Regions from separate parts of the Parabacteroides absconsus genome, predicted to be linked through region 3. Evidence: riboswitches for the same ligand, from Rfam matches in the RefSeq annotation. Region 3 holds a riboswitch; each other region holds the start of a gene.
What was found. A riboswitch is a leader RNA that binds a small molecule or an ion and turns the genes downstream of it on or off. The one in region 3 is predicted to bind cobalamin.

Region 1 (5,536 bases), 190 kb from region 3:
TATGCCATCAGTGAGCATATCGAATTTGCTGGTGTCCATTCCGGTGATGCTACCATTCAGTTCCCGGCGCAGAAACTGTATGTGGAAACAGTTCGTCGTATTAAGAAGATCAGTAAGCAGATTGCTAAAGAATTAAATATCTCAGGACCGTTCAATATTCAATACCTGGCGAAAGGAAATGAAATCAAGGTAATTGAATGTAACCTGCGTGCTTCTCGTAGTTTCCCGTTTGTCAGCAAGGTATTGAAGATTAACTTCATCGAACTGGCTACTCGGGTTATGTTAGGTCTGCCGGTGGAAAAGCCGAACAAGAACGAGTTTGATTTGGACTATGTAGGTATTAAGGCCTCTCAGTTCTCATTCAACCGTTTGCAGAAGGCAGATCCTGTCTTGGGTGTAGATATGGCTTCTACGGGTGAAGTTGGTTGTATCGGTGATGATGTTTCGGAAGCAATTCTGAAGAGTATGCTTTCTGTCGGACAACGTATTCCGGAAAAGAACATTCTGTTATCAACCGGTACTGCTAAACAGAAAGTAGCTATGCTGGATGCTGCACGTCTGTTGGCTCAGAAAGGTTATAATTTGTATGCAACGGGTGGTACACACCGCTTCTTTACTGAAAATGGCATTCCAAGTACATTGGTATATTGGCCAAGTGAAACCGGAAAAGAACCTCAGGCTTTGAGATTGTTGCATGAGAAGAAGATTGATATGGTAGTGAATATACCAAGAGATCTTTCTGCCGGTGAGTTGGACAATGGATATAAGATTCGTCGTGCGGCCATCGATTTGAATATTCCGTTGATTACGAATGCTCGTTTGGCGAGTGCATTTATTAATGCATTCTGTACATTGAGTCTGGATGATATTCAGATCAAGAGCTGGCAAGAATATTGATAAATCAAGTTGTATAGACTGGATTTGAAAGATAAGCCGCTGAAAGCATCAGGTTCGCCTGGCTTTCAGCGGCTCTATTTGTTTATTGTCATGCCTGAATGATCAATAACGAGAAATAGGGGAAGTTTGTCTGTGCTATTATTTCAGGATCGGAAATATATTTCTCTTTCTCGGTTCCTACGTTTTCGAAGTAGTGGAAATGTGTTTCCGGATGCCGGCGGATACATTCATGGACAGCCTCGATGCAAGCCGACAGTTTCATGATTACTAAGTTGTATCCTTGTCGGATGAATTGAGCCAGTTCGTCGGCTGTTGCGGTTCCCGGAATTACCATCAGGCGTTCTTCCTGCTTGACAATGTGTAATCCTCCAGTTGCTCCGGCGGCAATAAAAGCCGGAATTCCCGGTACACGTCTTACTTCAATATGTTCTTTCTCCAGTTGATGATATATGTATTGGATAGAAGTATAGAATCCGGCGTCGCCTTCCGCTACGATAACCACCTTTTTCCCTTCACGAAGTGAGCCGGCAGCGTCAACCAGAAGCTGGTCATAGGCTTCGATAGCTTTTTGCCTGTCTTTGCTCATGGGCAATACAAACGGGCGAATCTTGTGTTCTTCTATTTCTAAAGCTTTCAGGATATTGGCCGCTCTTGACACTTGCTTTCCCGAAGGTGTCAGAGTTGCCGGACAGAAGATTTGATCTGCCTGTTGTAAGGTTTTCAATCCTTTTACGGTGATTAATTCGGGTTCACCCGGACCCAAAGAAACAAATGTAATTGTTCTGTTCATATTTACTAATGTTGAATAGAAATGCAAAAATCTTTATTTTACGCTTTATTCGCAAGTATCGGTCGAGTTTTTTATTACTTTTGTGCCAAGTAACAGGTGTCTGTTTCCTTCGTGAAGCAAGGAACGGATGAAAAGGGAACCGGGTGAAAGTCCCGGACAGTCCACGCTGCTGTAAGTCTTTACAGGATTCGGAGTAACCTCTGTTCCACTGGATAGATAACTATTCGGGAAGGAACTTCGAACAAGACAAAGTCAGAAGACCTGCCTGGTTACAAGATATAACTTAGATGGCTTTACTTTCTGCGTGGTTATGGAAAGAGAGAGCAGAATTGGTAGATAAAATGACAGTTATGAATCTAAAGCGAATAGCAGAAGCTGTGTTGCTTCTTGCCGTAATGGCGGGTTGTACTTCTCGTCCGACGAACGAACAGGCTAACGGATCGGATGCAGATGTAGCAACGGAAGCGGTTTTTACTGAGAAAATTGTACCGGAATATGCTGAAGGGTTTGAAATCCGTTATGAAGGAAAGGCTGCCTTAGTGGATATTCATGATCCGCAATCAGAAAGTGCGGGTGAATATCATTATGCTTTGGTGCGTCGGGGCGATCAGTCAACATCAATTCCGGAAGGATATGAAAAGTTGGAAATACCGGTGAGAAGTGTGATTTGCATGACTTCCTTACAGCTTTCTAATTTTATCAAGTTGGGAGAAACCGAACGGGTGACAGGAATTACCAGTACGCGCCACTTGTTTAATGAAACGATGAATCAGCAGCTGAAAAGTGGAAAAACGGTAAAGATCGGCATTGAAGGGAATTTCAATAACGAAGCCGTTATGAGCATGAATCCGGACCTGATTCTGATATCTCCGTTTAAACGTGGCGGCTATGAAGCCCTGAAGGATGTAGGAATTCCGCTGGTTCCTCATTTGGGATATAAGGAAATGACTCCGCTGGGACAGGCCGAATGGATTAAGTTCGTCGGTTTGTTGTGCGGAATGGAAAAGGAAGCCAATGCCTGTTTCCAGACTATCGAACAGCGCTATAATGAGTTGAAAGCTTTGACTGCAGATGGCAAGGTGAAACGCCGTCCGGTTGTTTTCAGTGGTGAATTGAGAGGTGGAAACTGGTATGCGGTTGGTGGAAAGAGTTTCCTGGCCCAGCTGTTTAAAGATGCCGGCGCTGATTATTTCCTGAAAGATGATGAGCGTTCGGGCGGTGTGACCCTCGATTTCGAGACGGTCTATAATCAGGCAGACAATGCTGATTACTGGCGTATTGTCAATAGTTATCCGGGAGAATTTTCGTATGAGGCATTAAAGGAACAGGATGCACGTTATGCCGATTTCAAGGCATTCCGTGAACATGGAATCATTTACTGTAACATGAAGACAACTCCTTTTTATGAGGAAATGCCGACGGCTCCGGAAGTCATCTTGGCGGATCTGCTGCATATCTTTCATCCGGAGTTATTGCCGGATCACAAGCCTGTCTTTTATAAACTATTAAAGGAATAAGGGCATGCGCTATACTCATACTTACCGGATGTTGTTGATCCTGTTGCTGATCCTTGTGCTGCTGCTGCTGAATTTATTGTTGGGCTCGGTTGCTATTCCTGCACAATCTATCTGGAATATTCTGACAGGTACAGGAAACGAACCTGTCTCTTGGCAGAACATTGTCTGGAAATCCCGTTTACCACAGGCTTTGACTGCGCTGGCTGCGGGCGCGGGTTTGGCTGTCAGTGGATTGCAGATGCAAACCGTGTTCCGTAATCCGTTGGCAGGACCTTCGGTGTTGGGAATCAGTTCCGGTGCCAGCATGGGCGTTGCTTTTGTCATTCTGTTGAGCGGAAGCTTGGGCGGCGTGGCGTTGAGCCGATTGGGCGTAATGGGAGAGATTGCTTTGTCGGTTGCCGCTATTATTGGTTCCTTGTCGGTCATGGCGCTGATTGTTTATGTCTCGCAGAAAGTAAAGGGAAACGTCACCCTGCTGATTATTGGTGTCATGATCGGTTATGTATCGAATGCGGTGATAGGTGTCTTGAAATTCTTCAGTGTGGAAGAAGATATCCGGGCGTATGTAATCTGGGGATTAGGTAGTTTCTCGCGTGTGTCTGGTAATCAGATGATGTTGTTTGTTACCTTGATGGCCATTCTGCTTCCTTTGTCTTTCTTGCTTATCAAGACATTAAACCTGATGCTGCTGGGCGACGGCTATGCCCGTAACTTAGGACTGAATATCAAGCGGGCCCGCCTGTTGGTAATTGTTTCGGCCGGTGTGTTGACTGCTATTGTAACAGCTTATTGTGGTCCGATTATCTTCTTAGGATTGGCGGTTCCTCATTTGGCAAGAGCCATGTTTCAAACGTCCGATCATCGGACTTTGATGCCTGCAACCTTATTATTAGGTGCAGCTTTGGCTTTAATCTGTAATCTGCTGGCCCGCATGCCTGGTTTTGAAGGGGCTTTACCGGTTAATTCGGTAACGGCATTGGTGGGCGCGCCTGTCGTGGCTTCCGTCTTGTTTAATAAACGTAAAAATGACTGGAATGAATAAAGAAACGATCCGACTGGATGATTTGTCAATTGGCTATTCCATCAAGAAACATCATACGAAAGAAGTAGCTTCGCATATTCAGGCTACTATCCGAAGCGGCGAACTGACGTGTCTGTTGGGCGAGAATGGTGTAGGAAAATCGACATTGCTCCGTACGCTTTCTGCCTTTCAGCCGAAGTTGGGCGGACATATATGGCTGCTCGGGCGTGAAGTCGAATCGTATACAGACCGGCAATTGAGCCGGATTATCAGTGTCGTGCTGACCGAACGGTGTGAAATCCGGAATATGACGGTCCGGGATCTGGTAGGAATGGGACGGAGTCCTTATACGGGTTTTTGGGGACGGTTAAGTCAGAATGACTGGGAAGTGGTAGATCGTTCCATTCGCCTCGTCGGTATTGAAGTGCTTGCCTCGCGTATGGTACATACATTGTCTGACGGTGAGCGGCAGAAAGTCATGATAGCGAAGGCACTTGCCCAGGAAACTCCTATTATTTTTCTGGATGAACCGACCGCTTTCCTGGATTATCCGAGTAAAGTGGAAATCATGCAGCTCTTGTATCGCCTGATACAAACGACTGAAAAGACCATTTTCCTTTCTACACACGACCTCGACTTGGCTTTGGAGATAGCAGACAAAATCTGGCTGATGGAGCGGAAACAGGGAATTACAGTCGGTACACCCGAAGATCTGGCTTTGTCGGGCCGGTTGAAATCTTTCTTTTCCGGTCGGGGCGTTGTGTTTGATGATGACAGCGGCCTTTACCGGATACAGATGCAATATAAGTACCGGATCGGCATCCGGGGCGAAGGCGTTCGTTATTTGATGCTGAGGAAAGCCTTGCAGCGTTGTGGTATTCGGGTGGATAATCCGGCATCGGCTGTTGCTCCGTTTATTGAGGTTGGCTCAGAGTCATTTATCCTTCATGCAGAAGAAGCCGTGTGTTATGAAACGATCGAAACCCTGTTGCAGGCTGTACGAGAGTTAAGTTTGCCTGAAATCTGATTCCTTTTTTCAGGAAAAATGCATAAGTTTGCATGAAAAACAAAATAGGATAATACGAATGATGAAACGTGTGCTGATATACTTACGGAATCTGATACTTTTCTTTTTCATCTCGTCTATACTGGCTGTCGTACTCTATCGTTTTGTGCCGGTTTATCTGACACCACTGATGGTCATTCGTCTGGTTGAACAGGCCAAGGCCGGTAAAAACCTGAAGCTGGAACATGAATGGGTCCCGATTGAAAAGATTGCGCAGACGTTGCCGCAGGCTGTTGTGGCTTCTG
Region 2 (5,536 bases), 1.5 Mb from region 3:
ATGCCTATCTTGTAATTAAAGCCATCAACAAAAATTTCAGAATCTTCTGTATAAACTCTACAATCCCCTATTTTTGTATCACAACTGTTAAAACTAAGAATTGTAAATCCCAATAATATAGTTAATAATGATATTTTCATGTGCTTTGATCTTTTTAGTGTTAGTCTATATTAAATGATAAAGTAGACTGGTGCTGTTTAATAATTAAGAAATCCATAAAAGATTATCCAATAGCAAGAATTATATACCTCTCTAAATTCTCTTTACAAACTACTCATACATAACTCTAATATCTTTTGCTATTTTTTTGAATAAAGTTAACTCTAGTATATAAATACCGACAAACTTTTTCAAAAACTTACCTCTTTATCTATTGGATAAATTTTAATGTGTTACATTAAGGAGTAAATAAAAATTTATCCCAGTTCATTTCTTTATTGACAGTACCATTATATTCCATTTCTTCTATGCCATTATCTCCTTCTCTTTTAATAACAAGGGATACTCGGATTAAATTATTAGGTTTAAATATTTGAGTAACGGAACAAATTGTATTTTCAATATTATTCCCATTATGAAAAATACCAATGAAATTATAGACTTTTTTTCTATATTCTCTAACCGTCTCCGGATACTCTTCTTTTTCCAAACAAGTAACGGTTCCCATTTTACTACTGTTGTTTTTGGCAAAAGAGAATAATATCCACAAAAATTCTTCATCTTGATAAAAAGCGATACCTGTACCTTGAGAAATTATTTCTTCAGAAACATCTTTACCATTGTACTTACCTCCAGAACAAACAAACATACCATATGTAGGGAACGACTGTGCATATAAATTATGTATGAAAAGAAACATACAAATAATGCCTAAAACTATGCTTCTCATTTTTTTATTATTAGATTCTTAAGGGATCCATATGGCTAAGCCTATACCATCAAAATATATATTATATACTTGAGGATTTTTTTTGAATGGCTGTATTTTAATAATCGCTTCAGATACATGTTTATCTACATCAGGATCTGTAGCCCCCGGTCCATAAGGAAATCTATCAATAAATTTATCTGAGCCTTTAGTATAGTATTCTACACTCCCTTTAAACTCATACCACTTTTTTTTCTTGACTGTTTCTTTCTTTATTTTTTTACTTATAATATTAGGATCAAAAAGAGGGATACTTACTAATATTTTATAGTTAGAAGGATGATCATTTGTAGAATAAATGTAAAAATGAGAGTAAGTTCCTCCTAGTGTATAGCTAATATTATTATCCCATTTGCCCCATAAATTATTAATGTTTTTACTGTAATAAAAAGTTTGTCCATTGATTGATATTGATACACAAGAAAGTATTATAATTAATATGTATTTACTGAATGTGTTATAGAATTTCATGACAATATATTTATGAATGTTATTTTATATAAGAATTTGTTTTTATTTCCCCAAATGTTTACTTCATGTTATTGATAAAGAAACCAAAGGAATATTCAAGATGAACTTTAACTATTTAGGCTTAATTAATCTATTTAAAAATAGATACTTCTTCCTTCTACTTTAATTTTATAATTAAAATAATCTACTAAATCACCATCAAAAACACGAGTGACCTCATATACTTGTGCATTACATTTTTTCATTAGTTGACTACCCAATTTTGTATATCCATCTACGTATAAATCATTTGTAGTAGCAGGATCTGTTTTCAAATGTAAGCGTACTTCAACCCATTCTTTATTACTACTTAAGTAATATCCTATAATATTCTTACGTTTTTCTGCATCAATACGATTTTTTGTAGCTTGTTTTTTCAGCATATACTCCTCTTCAATGTTAGGTGGAACAGGTATGTTGTATTGTATATTAGGGACATAAATAGGATCATAGGTTGAATATTTTATGCCATTTTGCGAATAAGATATACCTGGAAACAAAAAAGACAACACAACGTAAAATAATAATCTCTTTTTTTTAAGGGTACATTTTAAATGGTTTTTAAATTCTAAATTATTCATAGCAATAAAGTGTAAAGCCTTCCAATCCCCCAAAAAGGCTATTAAACAAAAAAAGCGTGGGAACTGTACTTGTTGCTCGTCCCACACTCTAAAGGCTCTCGCATTGCCCGATTAGTCGAAACGAACAACGCCGAAAGCCCCACGCCGATAGTATTATATAACTCACCCTTTCCCTCTTGGTATAAAGGTAGGAACCAAGAGGGTATAAAAGGGCTATACATATATACACCCGAGGGCATCCACCGTTGCTTTGTTTTTGACTAATCATTAACGAATTTGCGAGATTCTTAGAGTGTCAAAACCAAAGCGTCAAGTAAACGCCTTTCAATAATATGTCTTGTTTCCCTCCACACCCTTATCATCGGCGTGGAAAGGAAACATTACAAAGATATAAACTTTTTCTTTGCTTTACCATTTTATGTCAGAAAAAGTGGAGAGAAGGAGTTGAGATTGGAAATAAAAATAAATTGCCATTCAATCTTTTTATGGATGAAGTAGATGAAATGTCAGCAAATAATATACGTGAAATTTATAGCCTTTAATAAACATACTCGACGACTTCTTATAATATCCAGGCTTTTCTACAGCTAAAATAAATTTTAAACTCTAAATTAATACATTTCATATTTTTTTTCTACTTTTGCCTACGTTATTGGTTCACCGCTCTTTTTCCGAAGATTAGGTGATGAAAAGGGAATCCGGTGCAAATCCGGAACAGACCCGCTGCTGTGAGTTCCTTTATTTGCTTCTAAGAAACTCTATGCCACTGTCCGGATGCCGGATGGGAAGGCTTCTTGGAACGGAACAAGTCAGAAGACCTGCCAGTGACAGCTTTGTTTTGATGCTTTCGGGGAATAAGGCTATTAAAATATCAGATTTGATTTTCTATCTTTTTTCTTTCAATAAAAAAGAGACTTCATTCTTCTTTTACCCCCTAAGCATATAGGATGTTACTAAGGAAATGAAATAAATGAAGATGAAATTTTCTTTTTGTCTGTTTTTGCTGTTGGCTTCGTGGTTTGTCGGTCTGGAAGCGGCTGCCCAGCATAACTTTATCCTGTCGGGGAAAATAACGGCACGTGACGGTAGTGCCATGCCACAGGTTACTGTTTCTGTCAAGGGAACAACTTTGGGTACTTATAGCGATGCCGACGGCAAATACTCATTGCGCCTGAAATCAGGAACTTATACCTTGTCTCTCTCATTTCTGGGGTATGAAACCCTGGAAAAGACGATTGTTCTGAACCAGAATATGACGAGAGACTTTGTGATGAAAGAGAGTTCCGTGAGTTTGGATGGGGTTAATGTCTACGGGAAGAGCCGCTCACAGAAAATAAGAGAAGGGGCTTTTTCTGTCAATGCGTTGGACGTGAAGCCTATAGTCAACTCCTTGAACAATCTTACGACATTAGTGGACCACAGCGCGGGCGTGAAGATCCGCCAAGAAGGAGGCGTAGGTTCCGATTATGACTTGTCTATCAACGGTATGTCGGGAAATTCCGTCCGGTATTTCATCGACGGAGTTCCTTTGGATATCAAGGGAAGCGGAGTCTCGCTTTCCAACCTGCCAGTAAATATTATTGATCGTGTAGAGATTTACAAGGGTGTGGTTCCGGCCAGCCTGGGAACTGATGCATTGGGAGGTGCCATCAATATCATTACCCGCCAGGAACAGAAGAATTACCTGGATGTTTCCTACAGCGTTGGGTCTTTTCATACCCACAAGGCTGACTTGAACGCTCAGTTCGTGGAAAAGCGAACCGGTCTGATTGTCCATCCTACAGTCGGAATCAGTTATTCCCTGAACGACTATATGATGAAAGGAGTGGAGGTTTGGGATGAGGACAGCCGTAAATACGTGCCGTCTGACCGCCGGCGTTTCCACGATGGCTATTTCTCCGTATTGACACAGCTGGAAGCCGGATTCCGGAACAAGTCGTGGGCGGATGCTTTCTTTGTTTCAGCATCGTATTCAAAGGTGGATAAAAAATTACAGACCGGATCCGTGCAAAGTAAGGTTTATGGAATGGCTGAACGTCAGAGTGATGCCTGGAATGTTTCGGCACGCTACCAGAAGGATCATTTCCTACTGGACCGGCTGCGGTTCAACGCCTTGTTCTCGCATACTTGGGACTATTCGATAACAGTCGATACGGCTTACCGCAAATACGACTGGAACGGGAACTACATAGAAAGTTCACGTAATGAGATCACGGGGCGTGGGCGTTCCATACGCCATTACAATCGTCCGCTTACGGTCGTGCGGGGTAATCTGGACTATGCATTTAGTGCATCTCATAGCATCAATCTGAATTATATGTTGAACCGTACCGGAAACAACCGCTATGATGAGCTGGATACCGATTTTGAAGCGGCAAACGACGTGCTTTGCAAACATATTGTGGGACTGGCTTACCATCAGTCGCTTTGGGACGGACGGATGGAAAATTCTTTTTTCGTGAAGAATTACGTGAACCACCTGAATATCCGCCAGACCGATCTGTATTGGCAGACCGGTTCGGATGAAGTAAAGGGTTCCAGTACCAAAAGTTATCCTGGATATGGAGCCGGACTGCGCTATAATTTTTTTCAGCCGCTGGCTGTCAAAGCTTCCTTCGAACATAGTGTACGCCTTCCATTAGCCCGCGAATTGTTAGGCAACGGAACGACGGTGTATGCCAATGTAGCCTTAAAACCGGAAAAGAGTGATAATGTGAACCTCGGTTTGTTCGGTACATGGCATCCCGCCGGTGCGCATACTCTTTCGTATGAACTGAACGGTTTCCTCCGGTTTGTGGATGATTATATTCAGGCTACTGTTTCTGAAAAAGAAGGAATGATGCAATATGAGAATGTTCCGGCGGTCAATATCAAGGGGATGGAAGGGGAAGTCCGCTATGATTTTGACGGCAGGCTTCAGCTTTCGGCCAATGTCAGCTATCAGGACGCCCGTGACCAGCGCAAGCTGAAGGACGACGGGAAACCATCGGCCACCTATATGAACCGTGTTCCGAACCGTCCCTGGCTGTTCAGTAGTTCTGGGGCCTCGTACACGTTCCATGACGTGTTCCTGCACAACAGCCGTTTGCGTATTGGCATGGATTATCAGTGGGTGCATTGGTATTTTCTTACTTGGGAGGCTTATGGAGCACGTGAGAGTAAGGCAAAAATTCCTACACAGCACATCTGTGATGCTGATATCACCTATTCCTGGCATAACGGTCGCTACAACGTGTCTGTGGAATGTACCAACTTCCTCGATAAGTTGGCTTATGATAACTACAAGCTTCAGAAGCCCGGGCGTGCTTTTATGGCCAAGTTCCGGCTGTTCATCGAGTAATCATTGAATTATACATTAATATTAAAAGCATGTTGAAAATGAAAAAATTGAAATCTGCATTCTACTTGTTTGCTGCTGCACTAATGACATTTAGTGCTTGTTCGGATGATGAGGATCCGGTGCCCGATAATGGAAACGACAATAACGGGCAGGTTGAAGCTTCGAGCTGTCATTTTG
Region 3 (5,536 bases):
TCGTCGGGCAGGTGCTGTCTGCGAAAGTATGATGGCACAGCATGGTGCGGTTCAGGGTTTACATTTGGAAGGCCCTTACTTGAACCGTAAAATGGCGGGAGCTTTATTTGCAGATTCTGTGAAAGATTTAGATAAGGATGAATATCGCTCCATATTAGACGATGTCAAATGTATCAAACGATGGGATATAAGTCCGGAGCTGGAAGGCGCCATGGATTTTGCTCAATATGTAAAATCTAAAGGTTTACTGCTGGCTGTCACACATACGGAAGCTGAATATGATTTAATCAAAGCGGCTTATGAAGCTGGCTTTACCCATGCTGCTCACTTCTATAATGCGATGCCGGGATTTCATAAGCGTCGTGAATATAAATACGAGGGGACAGTCGAAAGTGTATATTTAATGGATAACATGACAGTCGAAGTGATTGCCGATGGCATGCATCTTCCGTCTACAATCTTGCGACTTGTCTATAAGCTTAAGGGAGTTGAAAAGACTTGTCTTGTAACAGACGCTGTATCATATACTGCTTGTCCGAATCCACAGGTGGATCCTCGCTTCGTTATTGAAGATGGTGTCTGCAAATTGGCTGATCATTCTTCTTTGGCAGGTAGTCTGGCAACGATGGACGATTTAGTTCGGACGATGGTTCAGAAGGCTGATATTCCTTTAGCCGACGCAATACGCATGGCTTCAGAAACACCGGCTCGATTAATCGGAATTTCAGATAAAAAGGGATCATTGGCTCGTGGAAAGGATGCTGATATATTGGTTCTTGACCGGAAGTTGAGAGTCAGATGTGTATGGTCTATGGGCTATGAAGTTCCAGGTACCAATACATTGGCGTGAGATGTTTATTTGAAATACAATTTTAAGCAATCTTCGATGCCTGTTGAAGAATGACTTTGTAAAAAAGTGTATTCTTGTTTAAGAATGTATTGATTTTTGGATTGCATATTTATTACATATAAAAACTATGTTAAATTCATGGGAAAAAGATAGACTTTTATGTGCTGTATAACATAAAATCTCTATATTTGCACTGTGTTTTTCATGGTATTAGATTTAAGGTTAACAATGGAGATTGGTTGTCGTGAGACAACCTTTTTCTTTTTATAATGACTACTCAATAGTTATTTCTTGTGTTGTAATTTTTCCCCTTTATTTAGCTCCCTGTCAAAAGGTTTCTATATGATAAATAATGTTAATACGCATGTTTTTTATGACTATGGTTGTGCTATATAACATAAAATCCCTATATTTGCACCGTGTTTTTCATGGTATTAGATTTAAGGTTAACAATGGAAATTGGTTGTCGTGAGACAACCTTTTCTTTTATATGGAATACCGTTGTTTAGCTTTATAGAAGGAAATTCCGTGGTTACAATTAAATCTTTTCGTCATTTCTATCAGAAAATTGGGGAATAGGTTCTAATTTTACAGGATTTATTGACTTAAAAATAAATTTCATGTCTGATTGGATAAAAGGAGTAGTGAAGAAAATTTGCAAGAAAGATGGTTTCTTTACTTTTATGCGGGCTCAGTTTACATCCCAAATATCAAGTGCTACTGATTTTCTTGTTACCATAGTATTGGCCAAGCTGTTTGATATATATTATGTATTGGCTACAAGTATGGGATCTGTAGCAGGAGGAATTGTAAATTGTACGATTAATTATTATTGGACATTCAAGAGCAAAGAGTGTAAAAAGAAATATGTTCTTATCAAATATACATTGGTATGGATTGGCAGCATTTGTCTGAATACATGGGGTGTTTATTGGTTGACTGAATCCATCCAGCGCGTTCCCTGGGTACAAGAAACATTGGCTCATTTTTTTGATAATATATTTATTGTAAGCAAGGTGATTGTATCTTTATTGGTTGGTTGGTTTTGGAATTATAATTTGCATCGGACGTTTGTTTATAAGGACTGTAAAATCAGAAGACCTCTTCGAAAGAAAAAAAGCCTGATAGTAGATACTGAAATAGAAGAACTATAAAATCTATTCGCATGAAACGCATCATAATTGTTGGAGCAACATCTGGAATTGGTCGGGAGATCGCTTGTCTTTTTGCAAAAGAAGGTTGGGTTGTGGGTGTTGCAGGCCGCAGAATAAATAAGCTGATTGAACTTCAGAAGTTATATCCTGAACAAATTCATACTGAAATGATTGATGTTACCTTAGACTCAGCACCTCAAAATTTAAACCGGTTAATTGCTGCGTGTGGAGGAATGGATGTGTATTTTCATGTATCGGGAATTGGACAGCAAAATTATCATTTGGATCCAACGATCGAGTTAGCGACTCTGCAGACTAATGGAGATGGATTTGTCCGTATGATCACTGCGGCGTGGTCATATTTTCGTAACGAGGGAAAAGGGCATATAGCTGTAGTCAGTTCGATTGCTGGAACGAAAGGGTTAGGAGCTGCTCCAGCTTATTCTGCTACTAAATGCTTTCAAAATTGTTATGTGGATGCATTGGCCCAATTAGCCCATATGAATCATTTGTCAATTTATTTTACTGATATCCGTCCGGGCTTTGTTGCTACTGATTTACTGGCAGACGGAAAGAAGTATCCTTTATTGATGCGGAAAGAGAAAGTGGCAAAATTGATTATGAATGCTGTTGTCAAACGTAAGCGCCGAGTGATAATAGACTGGAAATATGTTGTTATAGTATTCTTTTGGCGTCTGATCCCTGAATTTATTTGGGAGCGACTTTCTATTCGAAATTAGATTGAACTTTTATGCTTGCCTGGAACGGAATGTTATCTTTTTATTCATAAGGAAGTTTACAAATCCATAAATGAAAAGTCCGATGAATTGAGATATGTATTCATTCCATTTTAATAATTCAACCATCCATAATAAAAAGACAAATTGGGATCCGTAAGCGCAGATAAAGGCTAATAAAAACAAAAGAGCCTGCTGGAAATAATTCCCTTTGCCAGAATGAAAAATCCAAAATTTACTCCAGAAAAAATTATTAAGCAATGCAGCTACATAGCCTGTCACATTGGATGCTATATAGTTGAAATGCAGTATATCCATCATCAGCCAAACTACTAAAGCGGTAATAAAAGCATTCAATGTGCCGATGATAATGAAACGAAATATTTGTTGAGAATTTTTCATCAATCCATAAATTTCACTGCAAATATAATCAAAAGATTAGCCTAACCCGAAAAATATCTATACATTTGTCGTTGTATTGGTGAAACAAAAGTGCTTTCAACTTTTGATTTGAAAAGGGAATCCGGTTAGAATCCGGAACAGTGCCCGCTACTGTGACATCTTGGACAAGAAAAGGACATAAGCCTCAATGCCACTGTTCCTGTAGGGAATGGGAAGGTTGTCTTTTTCAGATGAAGTCAGGAAACCTGCCAAACATTATGCGAACAACAGATGAGAATCCCGGGGTCAGGATGATTTTCTGGATGATAAAATAATAAGTCTATGATAGTAAGCAAAGGTAAGATCATTGTGGTGGGTATTGGTCCAGGTGATTTAGACGATATCACACCAGCCGTGTTGGCGGCCATTCGTGAGTCTGATATAATTATCGGATATAAATATTACTTTCAGTTTATTCAGCAAATACTTCGTCCTGACGTACTTTGTATAGACTCTGGCATGAAAAAGGAGCAAGAACGAGCCCAAGATGCTTTTCGTTATGCCTTGGAAGGACATGTTGTTTGTGTAATTAGTTCTGGGGATGCCGGAATTTATGGAATGACACCGTTAATTTATGAGATGCGGAAGCAGATGAATGCTGATATCGAAATTATTTCATTACCGGGCATCAGTGCTTTTCAGAAGGCAGCGTTTTTACTGGGGGCACCGATTGGACATGACTTTTGTGTGATATCATTGTCTGATTTAATGACTCCTTGGGAAATAATTGAAAAACGAATTCGGGCAGCCGCCATGGCCGATTTTGTGACGGCGGTTTATAATCCGAAAAGTCAAGGTCGTTACTGGCAGCTGTATCGTCTTAAGGAAATCTTTTTGCAAGAACGTAATGGTATGACACCAGTGGGCTATGTCCGTCAGGCTGGAAGACCAGAACAGAGTGTGCATACCTGTACTTTAGCAGAATTAGATCCTGAACAGATCGATATGTTTACAGTATTGCTGATAGGAAATTCTCAAAGCTTTTTTGATAATAATGAGGGTGTATCAAACCGAGCTATCATTACTCCGCGGGGATATTTCGGAGAGGAGAAAAATAAAGAGGAGAAATATGGCATCGGTCAGGATATCATGATCAGAAGCTTTCGGACAATAGAAAAAGAATTAAAACATCCGGAAATAGCATTAGGGAAAAAATGGGCTTTGCTGCATGCCATTCATACAACAGCCGATTTTGAAATGGAAGATATTCTTTATACAGATCCTGATGCTGTGGAAAATTTGTTTCATAAGTTTCAGAATGGAGAAATAAAAACGATAGTAACAGATGTGACGATGGCGGCTTCTGGCATCCGCAAAGGAGCTCTTCATCGGTTAGGTGTAGATGTAAGATGCTATCTGGGAGATGAAAGGACCGTTCAGTTGGCCAAAGAAAAAGGTATTACACGTACACAAGCCGGAATACGTCTGGCTGCAGAAGAATGTCCTGGCGCATTGTTCGTTTTTGGTAATGCACCAACGGCTTTAATGGAATTGTGCGATCTGATTCGGAAGCAGAAAGCGCATCCGGCTGGCGTGATTGCCGCTCCTGTCGGATTTGTACATGTGAAAGAGTCAAAGTATATGATAAAGCCTTTTGTTTCAATACCTAAAATAATAGTAGAAGGACGAAAAGGCGGTAGTAACTTGGCTGCAACTTTAGTTAATGCGATCCTTTGTTTTGATGATGCGGAACAATTAAAACCGGGTAGAGACGTATGAGCCATTTTTATGTCATAGGGATGAACGACAGTCCGAATCCGGATTTCTCTCCTGAAATATTGCGGATCATCCAGTCTCATCGGGTTTTTTCAGGAGGTGTCCGGCATCACGAAATTGTTCGTTCTTTATTACCTCAACAAGCGATCTGGATTGATATAAAAAGTCCGATAGATGAAGTGTTTTCCCAATATGAACAGGTTAAAGAAAGTATTGTGGTATTTGCGTCTGGAGATCCGTTGTTCTTCGGTTTTGCCAATACTATCAAACGCAAACTGCCTCATGCGGGAATATTTCTTTATCCGGCATTTAATTCGTTGCAAATGTTGGCGCATGCACTGTTAATCCCATACCACGATTTGCGTATTGTGTCATTGACTGGACGTCCTTGGCATGAATTTGACCATGCATTGATAGAACGTTCCACCAAGATCGGGATTCTGACAGACCATGTCCATACGCCGGCACAAATAGCCAGACGCATGCTGGAATATGGCTATTCTATGTATGTGATGTATGTAGGAATTAATTTGGGAAATCCTGAAAAACAGAGTATTCGGAAGTTCTCGCTTCAACAGGCGGCTGCTGAGTCTTTTCAAACACCGAATTGTGTAATTCTGGAGCAAAATGGAAAGAAT
Region 4 (5,536 bases), 1.5 Mb from region 3:
TCTGGAAAAGCAACTGTAAATCAGCGATATATTTGTAACAAGAAAGATAACTGGGAAATAAACGAGGCCGGGAAAATAAGGTATTCTTATTATCTTGGAGATTTCCTGAATCAATTATAACGGGGGAATATTGTGGATTTCTCAGGTATCAAAGATAATCTATTTTATTTTATAAACAAAAAAGGAGGTGTATATGTCACTTACGTATCATTTAGTACAACGGCCCGACAAGAGTGAGGGTGCATTGGAAGGTAGCAAATTGTATTACGGGCAGATCAAAATCAGGCAACAAGTCGATTTTGATACCTTGTGCGAACGAATTGCCGATCGTTCGACGGCGTCTAAGGGAGATGTGATGGTAGTTATCGATGGATTGATCAGGGTATTAACTACCGAACTTCAGGCAGGGAACAGCGTGCAGATGGGCGAATTTGGGAATTTCCGTTTGAGTGTAGGTAGTTCTGGTGTAGCCAATGCCGAAGATTTTAATACGTCGTTGTTCAAGAAAGGGAAGATTATCTTCACGCCTGGTAGTCGGTTGAGAACCATGAGTGCCAGTCCTAAATTTGAACGTATTGAATTGAAACCGGCAGAGTAGAACCCTAAACCTTACTTAAAGGGATCTGGCAAAATAAAAACAAGTTGGTACAGGTACAAAAGCCGAATGCCAACTTGTTTTTTTATTTAATAATCCACATCTAATGACTAAAACCTGCCGAACATTTCTTTCCGTTCGGCGACCGTGATACGCTTGTAAGCCAAGGCAAACTGAATGTGTTCGACCAACAGGCAGCGAATGGCTTCATAGTCGCTCAATCCTTTGGCCTCCAGGCCGACTTTGAAGCCGGCTTTTTCCAAACCTTCCCGCCACGAGGCAGAGACACGGTTTTCGTTGGATTTGATCAAGACAAACATAAAAGGCAGTAACGTCACTTGTTTATATTTACCTGCCTTGAGCTGACCAATGACTGTCTCTAAAGTCGGGAAGCCTTCGCGAGTCCCGACGAAATAGTCTTTATGTCCGGACACCTGCAACATATAGCCCAATTTGGCATAAGCCGAATTACTGGCATGATAGGTTCCGTTAGCAATCAACAACTTGGCACCGGCATGAGAAGCCACAGCACTTCCGGTCAGGGCTTTTATCACAGCCTCATAGTCGGCATCATCATACAGCAGCGGGTTGCCGATACGGATTTCCTTAAACAGTCCTTTCCGGAGCTCCACATCGCGGCGCAGGGCTTCCATCTCCACGCCTTCTATCACAATTGATGGCTGCACCACCACATGCGTATAGCCTTCTTTCTTCAGGGTGATCAAAGCATCCGTCGTATGCTCGATCCAGATGCCTTGGCGGCGTACACGGTTGACAATACTGCGGGCACTGTAAGCCTGTCGGACTTCGACTTGCGGAAATGCCTGACGTACCTGATCATTCATCCGTTCGAGGGCTTCGCGGGTTTCCGGATAAGCGCTCCCGAAATGGACCATCAGAATAGCCAGCTTATCGCCTTTCTGCATCGTCTCACGGATATCCGAAGCGACGAACTCACGCCCGACCTTGGCCTGGAGCGGATGCTCCCAACCAAGGCAAGCCAACAGAACCATGACTATTTTCAGAAAATCCCGTCGGTACATCACTTATTGAATTTCACCAGCAAACTGACGTAATAGGTACGTCCCGGCGTCAAAGTCGCATAGTTGGAATTATAAGGCCGGTCATCCACATAATTAAATAAGTTCTCCACGCCTACGCCCGGTTCAAGAATAAAATCCTTCAACACAAACCGATGCGTCGTATTCAGGTTCCAGAGAGAGAATTTCGGCGCATATCCATAACTCTGAGAGAAGCGTTCTCCCTGGATACGCCCGTTGAAATTCACATTCAAGGTATATTTATTCCAGGTATGATTCCATAGAGCAGCCACCACGCCACTATGTTTTACACTCTTGTCAACCGGCCTGTCGTTGGTGTTATCTTTCGCATCTACAAACGTATAGCCACCGTTCATCGAGAATCCGGCACCGATATAAGCATCAAAACGGACATTGAAGCCTTTGATCGTCGCATTCTGGATGTTGTCACGGATCTGGACACTGGCAAAATCTGTTCCGTTTTCCTGATTATAGCGGTTGGTTTCTTCTTGACTGAATTCACGGTAATTGATCATATCGCGGATGTGGTTGTAAAATCCGGAAGCTGATATCGAGAAGTTACGGTTTGTATATTCCGCACTCAGCGTCAGGTTATCACTCTTTTCCGGTTTCAGATTCACATTACCGATGGTCAGCCGCGAAGTCCGCTTGGATTCAGAGAAAGTGTACAGTTCAGCCAAACTGGGCGAACGGAAACCCGAGGCATACGAACCCCGAAAATTAAAGCCGCCTACTTTATAAAGCAAAGCCACATTGGGAGTTGCATAACTGTGGAAATTCTGATGATAAATATACCTCAGTCCGACAACTCCTTGAAAATGCTTGCTGAAGTTCACTTCATCCTGGGCATAAAAGGCCATTGTTGATACTCCTTTTCCGGCAATATTATCCGTCTGGCTGCTCAGCAGCTCACGAATAAACTCGAAACCGCCAGAAAGCTTGTTGTACTGGCCCAACTGAAAGATTCCCTTCACATTCAGGTTATGATGATGAATACGTTTGGTCATCTCGTTGGTTCCCTGATTATCTCCGGTGAAAAAATCTTTATAAGTACTATGGTTATCGGAAAAATAATCCGCATTCAGATACGATTTCTTATTGATCATATACTGTGCACCCGCTCCATAGGTAAATGTTTCGTGCCGTATGTCATAATTGGTGGTATTGTCGCCCATCGGCATAGGACGATCCGTTTTATGCGTATAAATATTTCCTCTCAGATAGAATGAAAGACGGTCGGTCGGATCGAAGGTAAAACGCTGGCTGATCGTATTCGAATGAAAAGCCGTCGAAGCCTGCTTGTTTGTTTCCACTAAATTGCCATCTTTTCCCTCCGTATACGGATTCAGCTGCCAGCCATCCGACTGCTGACGCTGATAAGAAGTAAACGAACCGAATTTTCCGGTCTGGAAATCCGCATTTACCGACTGAGTAAACTGGTTCTTGCTGCCATAACGCGTATTACTGGTTATGTTGGCCTTATTCTGGGCATCATCGGTGATGATATTAATAACACCGGCAATTGCATCACTTCCATACAACGCTGAAGCCGCACCGCTCAAGACTTCAATACGTTTGACATTTGCCATATCGATACGCGCATAAGTATCATCGCCGGCCAGGCGTTTTCCGTTCTCCAAGACCAGGATGTAACGCTCGGTCAAACCGTTCATGCTCATGGTTGTTCCCATACCGTTGGTCATGAACGAAATACTTGGGTTGAGTTTTGTCATAGCTTCCTGCACATTCGTTACGTTGGCAGTCCGCAGGTCCTTGGCCGAATACACCTGTACCGGTATGGGCGAGTTATCCATTCTCCGGTGAGTACCGGTACCGGTAACTACCACCGGATTAATGTTCACATACTTTTCGATCAGGCGAATCTCAATGTTCTGGTCCGTATGTGTTACATTATACGACTCCGGTTCATATGCCAGATGCGAAATACGAATCCGGTCAGCATTATCAGGCAGGCTCAACTGGAAATACCCTTCATTATTCGTTGTACATCCTGTCAAGCTTTCTGAAACCCGGATATTGGCACCCGATACCGGGCGCCCCGTTTCTGCATCAATTACTCGGCCTGTTATCACACGGTCTTGTGCGAAAACACTTTGTGCGCAACCTGCAATCAGCAAGGTTGCCAACATCTTTTTTGTTTCCATGAATAAAAATGTTTGTGTACTAATACTCTTTACCTCCCGAAAGAGCGTTCATTCTCACTAAAACATATTGGCAGGTTTCCTGACTTGTTCCTAAGGAAAGAACCTTCCCGTCAGCCTGACCATGACGATCCGGCAACAGTGGCAAAGCGGTGATTTCCTATAGCTGCTGCTCAATGGAGCAGGGAATTTACAGTAGCGGGAACTGTTCCGGATTCACACCGGATTCCCTTTTATATTATCTCTGGGATCGAGAATAATATCACCAATACGGCGGCGAAGGTACATCTTTAATTTGAAATAAACTATCATTTTGTAACTTTAAAAAAGAAGAAGTATTTTCCTATATACAACAACTGCTTGCAGAAAGAGATAATTTTTTCAGAAAACAGATAGTATTTCCAAAATTAAATTTATCTTTGCAGCGTTGAGGTGAGATTCACAACCTTTCGGTGTGGACTTGAAAAGGGAATCCGGTGTGAATCCGGAGCAGTACCCGCTACTGTAACACCTGCAAATGAGAAGAATACACACTCCGTGCCACTATCTTTCAAGATGGGAAGGCTTTTCTTCTTAAGGTGAAGTCAGGAAACCTGCCTGAACAAATTCGATTAATATGGAATGTTTATTCCGGGAATTGAATAAACTTATAACGAATGTTGAGATATATTTTACATTTAAAACACCCTTGGATATGATGAATCTTAAAAGACTATTCATCGTGTGCGTAACTGCGGCCTCCGGAATGCTGCATCAGGCTTATGCCCATACGGAAGGCAACTACGTCCCATCGAACCTGTTTGAAACCATGCAGGCAGGCGATAAGGCAGCCTTGCTGCTCGTTCATTTCGGGACTACGCACGACGATACCCGGGCATTGACCATCGATGCCATCAATCAGAAAGCACAAGAAGCTTTCCCTGACCTTGAGTTCCGCGAAGCGTACACTTCACGTATTGTCATGAACCGCCTGGCAAAACGAGGGGTTTACAAGAAGAATCCGGTAGAAGCATTAGCCCAACTGAAGGCTGACGGATTTACTCACATCCTGATTCAGTCGACCAACATCATCGACGGAATCGAAATGGAATCACTCCGCAAAGACATCGACGTCATGAAAGACCTGTTTAAGGAAATCCGCTTGGGTACACCTCTGCTGTACACTCCAGAAGATTACCGGCAAGTCATCTCCATCCTGTCACAAAAAGGAAAGGATAAAACCATGACCGTACTTGTCGGTCACGGAACTTATACACCGGCAACAGCACAGTATGCAATGCTTGATTATATGCTGGAAGCCGAAGGACACCCGGATTTCGTTGTCGCCACCGTTGAAGGCTATCCGACTTTGGATGATGCCGTCAGAAAAATCAAAGAACAAAAGAAAATCAAGCAGATCCAGCTCTTACCATTCATGTTCGTGGCCGGCGATCATGCCAAGAACGACATAGCCGGTGACATCCGGCAAGACCTGGAATCAGCTGGATATCAGGTAAGCGTCTTGATGGAAGGATTAGGACAAAACCCTGAAATCCAAGATATCTTCATTGACCATGCCCGGTTCATGACCCAACACATACTTATCGACATCTCCGATAAAAAGAAGGCATACGCTGCCGACAAAGAATAACAAATCATCCAACAATTTTTATACACTTTTTCTGCCCGGAAGAGACTCATTTTCTTCCGGGTAAGGAGAAGTATGTCTTATTCAAAAA

Region 1: it holds a riboswitch for cobalamin, as region 3 does, so the genes downstream of both, NEE14_RS02030 (ABC transporter substrate-binding protein) here and cobJ (precorrin-3B C(17)-methyltransferase) in region 3, are expected to answer to the same signal.
Region 2: it holds a riboswitch for cobalamin, as region 3 does, so the genes downstream of both, NEE14_RS07805 (TonB-dependent receptor) here and cobJ (precorrin-3B C(17)-methyltransferase) in region 3, are expected to answer to the same signal.
Region 4: it holds a riboswitch for cobalamin, as region 3 does, so the genes downstream of both, NEE14_RS07875 (TonB-dependent receptor) here and cobJ (precorrin-3B C(17)-methyltransferase) in region 3, are expected to answer to the same signal.

The regions. Positions count from the first base shown of each region.
Region 1 is NZ_CP146284.1:471,200-476,735, forward strand. It holds gene carB (carbamoyl-phosphate synthase (glutamine-hydrolyzing) large subunit) at 1-897, shown strand, start outside; gene cobI (precorrin-2 C(20)-methyltransferase) at 986-1,687, opposite strand; cobalamin riboswitch at 1,765-1,970, shown strand; gene NEE14_RS02030 (ABC transporter substrate-binding protein) at 2,029-3,204, shown strand; gene NEE14_RS02035 (iron ABC transporter permease) at 3,209-4,246, shown strand; gene NEE14_RS02040 (ABC transporter ATP-binding protein) at 4,239-5,252, shown strand; gene mtgA (monofunctional biosynthetic peptidoglycan transglycosylase) at 5,311-5,536, shown strand, end outside.
Region 2 is NZ_CP146284.1:1,777,972-1,783,507, reverse strand. It holds gene NEE14_RS07825 (hypothetical protein) at 1-140, opposite strand, end outside; gene NEE14_RS07820 (hypothetical protein) at 398-889, opposite strand; gene NEE14_RS07815 (hypothetical protein) at 908-1,399, opposite strand; gene NEE14_RS07810 (hypothetical protein) at 1,534-2,019, opposite strand; cobalamin riboswitch at 2,656-2,859, shown strand; gene NEE14_RS07805 (TonB-dependent receptor) at 2,996-5,359, shown strand; gene NEE14_RS07800 (hypothetical protein) at 5,398-5,536, shown strand, end outside.
Region 3 is NZ_CP146284.1:286,113-291,648, forward strand. It holds gene nagA (N-acetylglucosamine-6-phosphate deacetylase) at 1-850, shown strand, start outside; gene NEE14_RS01145 (GtrA family protein) at 1,471-2,004, shown strand; gene NEE14_RS01150 (SDR family NAD(P)-dependent oxidoreductase) at 2,016-2,744, shown strand; gene NEE14_RS01155 (GtrA family protein) at 2,754-3,143, opposite strand; cobalamin riboswitch at 3,204-3,411, shown strand; gene cobJ (precorrin-3B C(17)-methyltransferase) at 3,465-4,901, shown strand; gene cbiE (precorrin-6y C5,15-methyltransferase (decarboxylating) subunit CbiE) at 4,898-5,536, shown strand, end outside.
Region 4 is NZ_CP146284.1:1,792,406-1,797,941, forward strand. It holds gene NEE14_RS07865 (HU family DNA-binding protein) at 194-598, shown strand; gene NEE14_RS07870 (sirohydrochlorin cobaltochelatase) at 706-1,638, opposite strand; gene NEE14_RS07875 (TonB-dependent receptor) at 1,638-3,821, opposite strand; cobalamin riboswitch at 3,874-4,103, opposite strand; cobalamin riboswitch at 4,232-4,433, shown strand; gene NEE14_RS07880 (sirohydrochlorin cobaltochelatase) at 4,564-5,448, shown strand.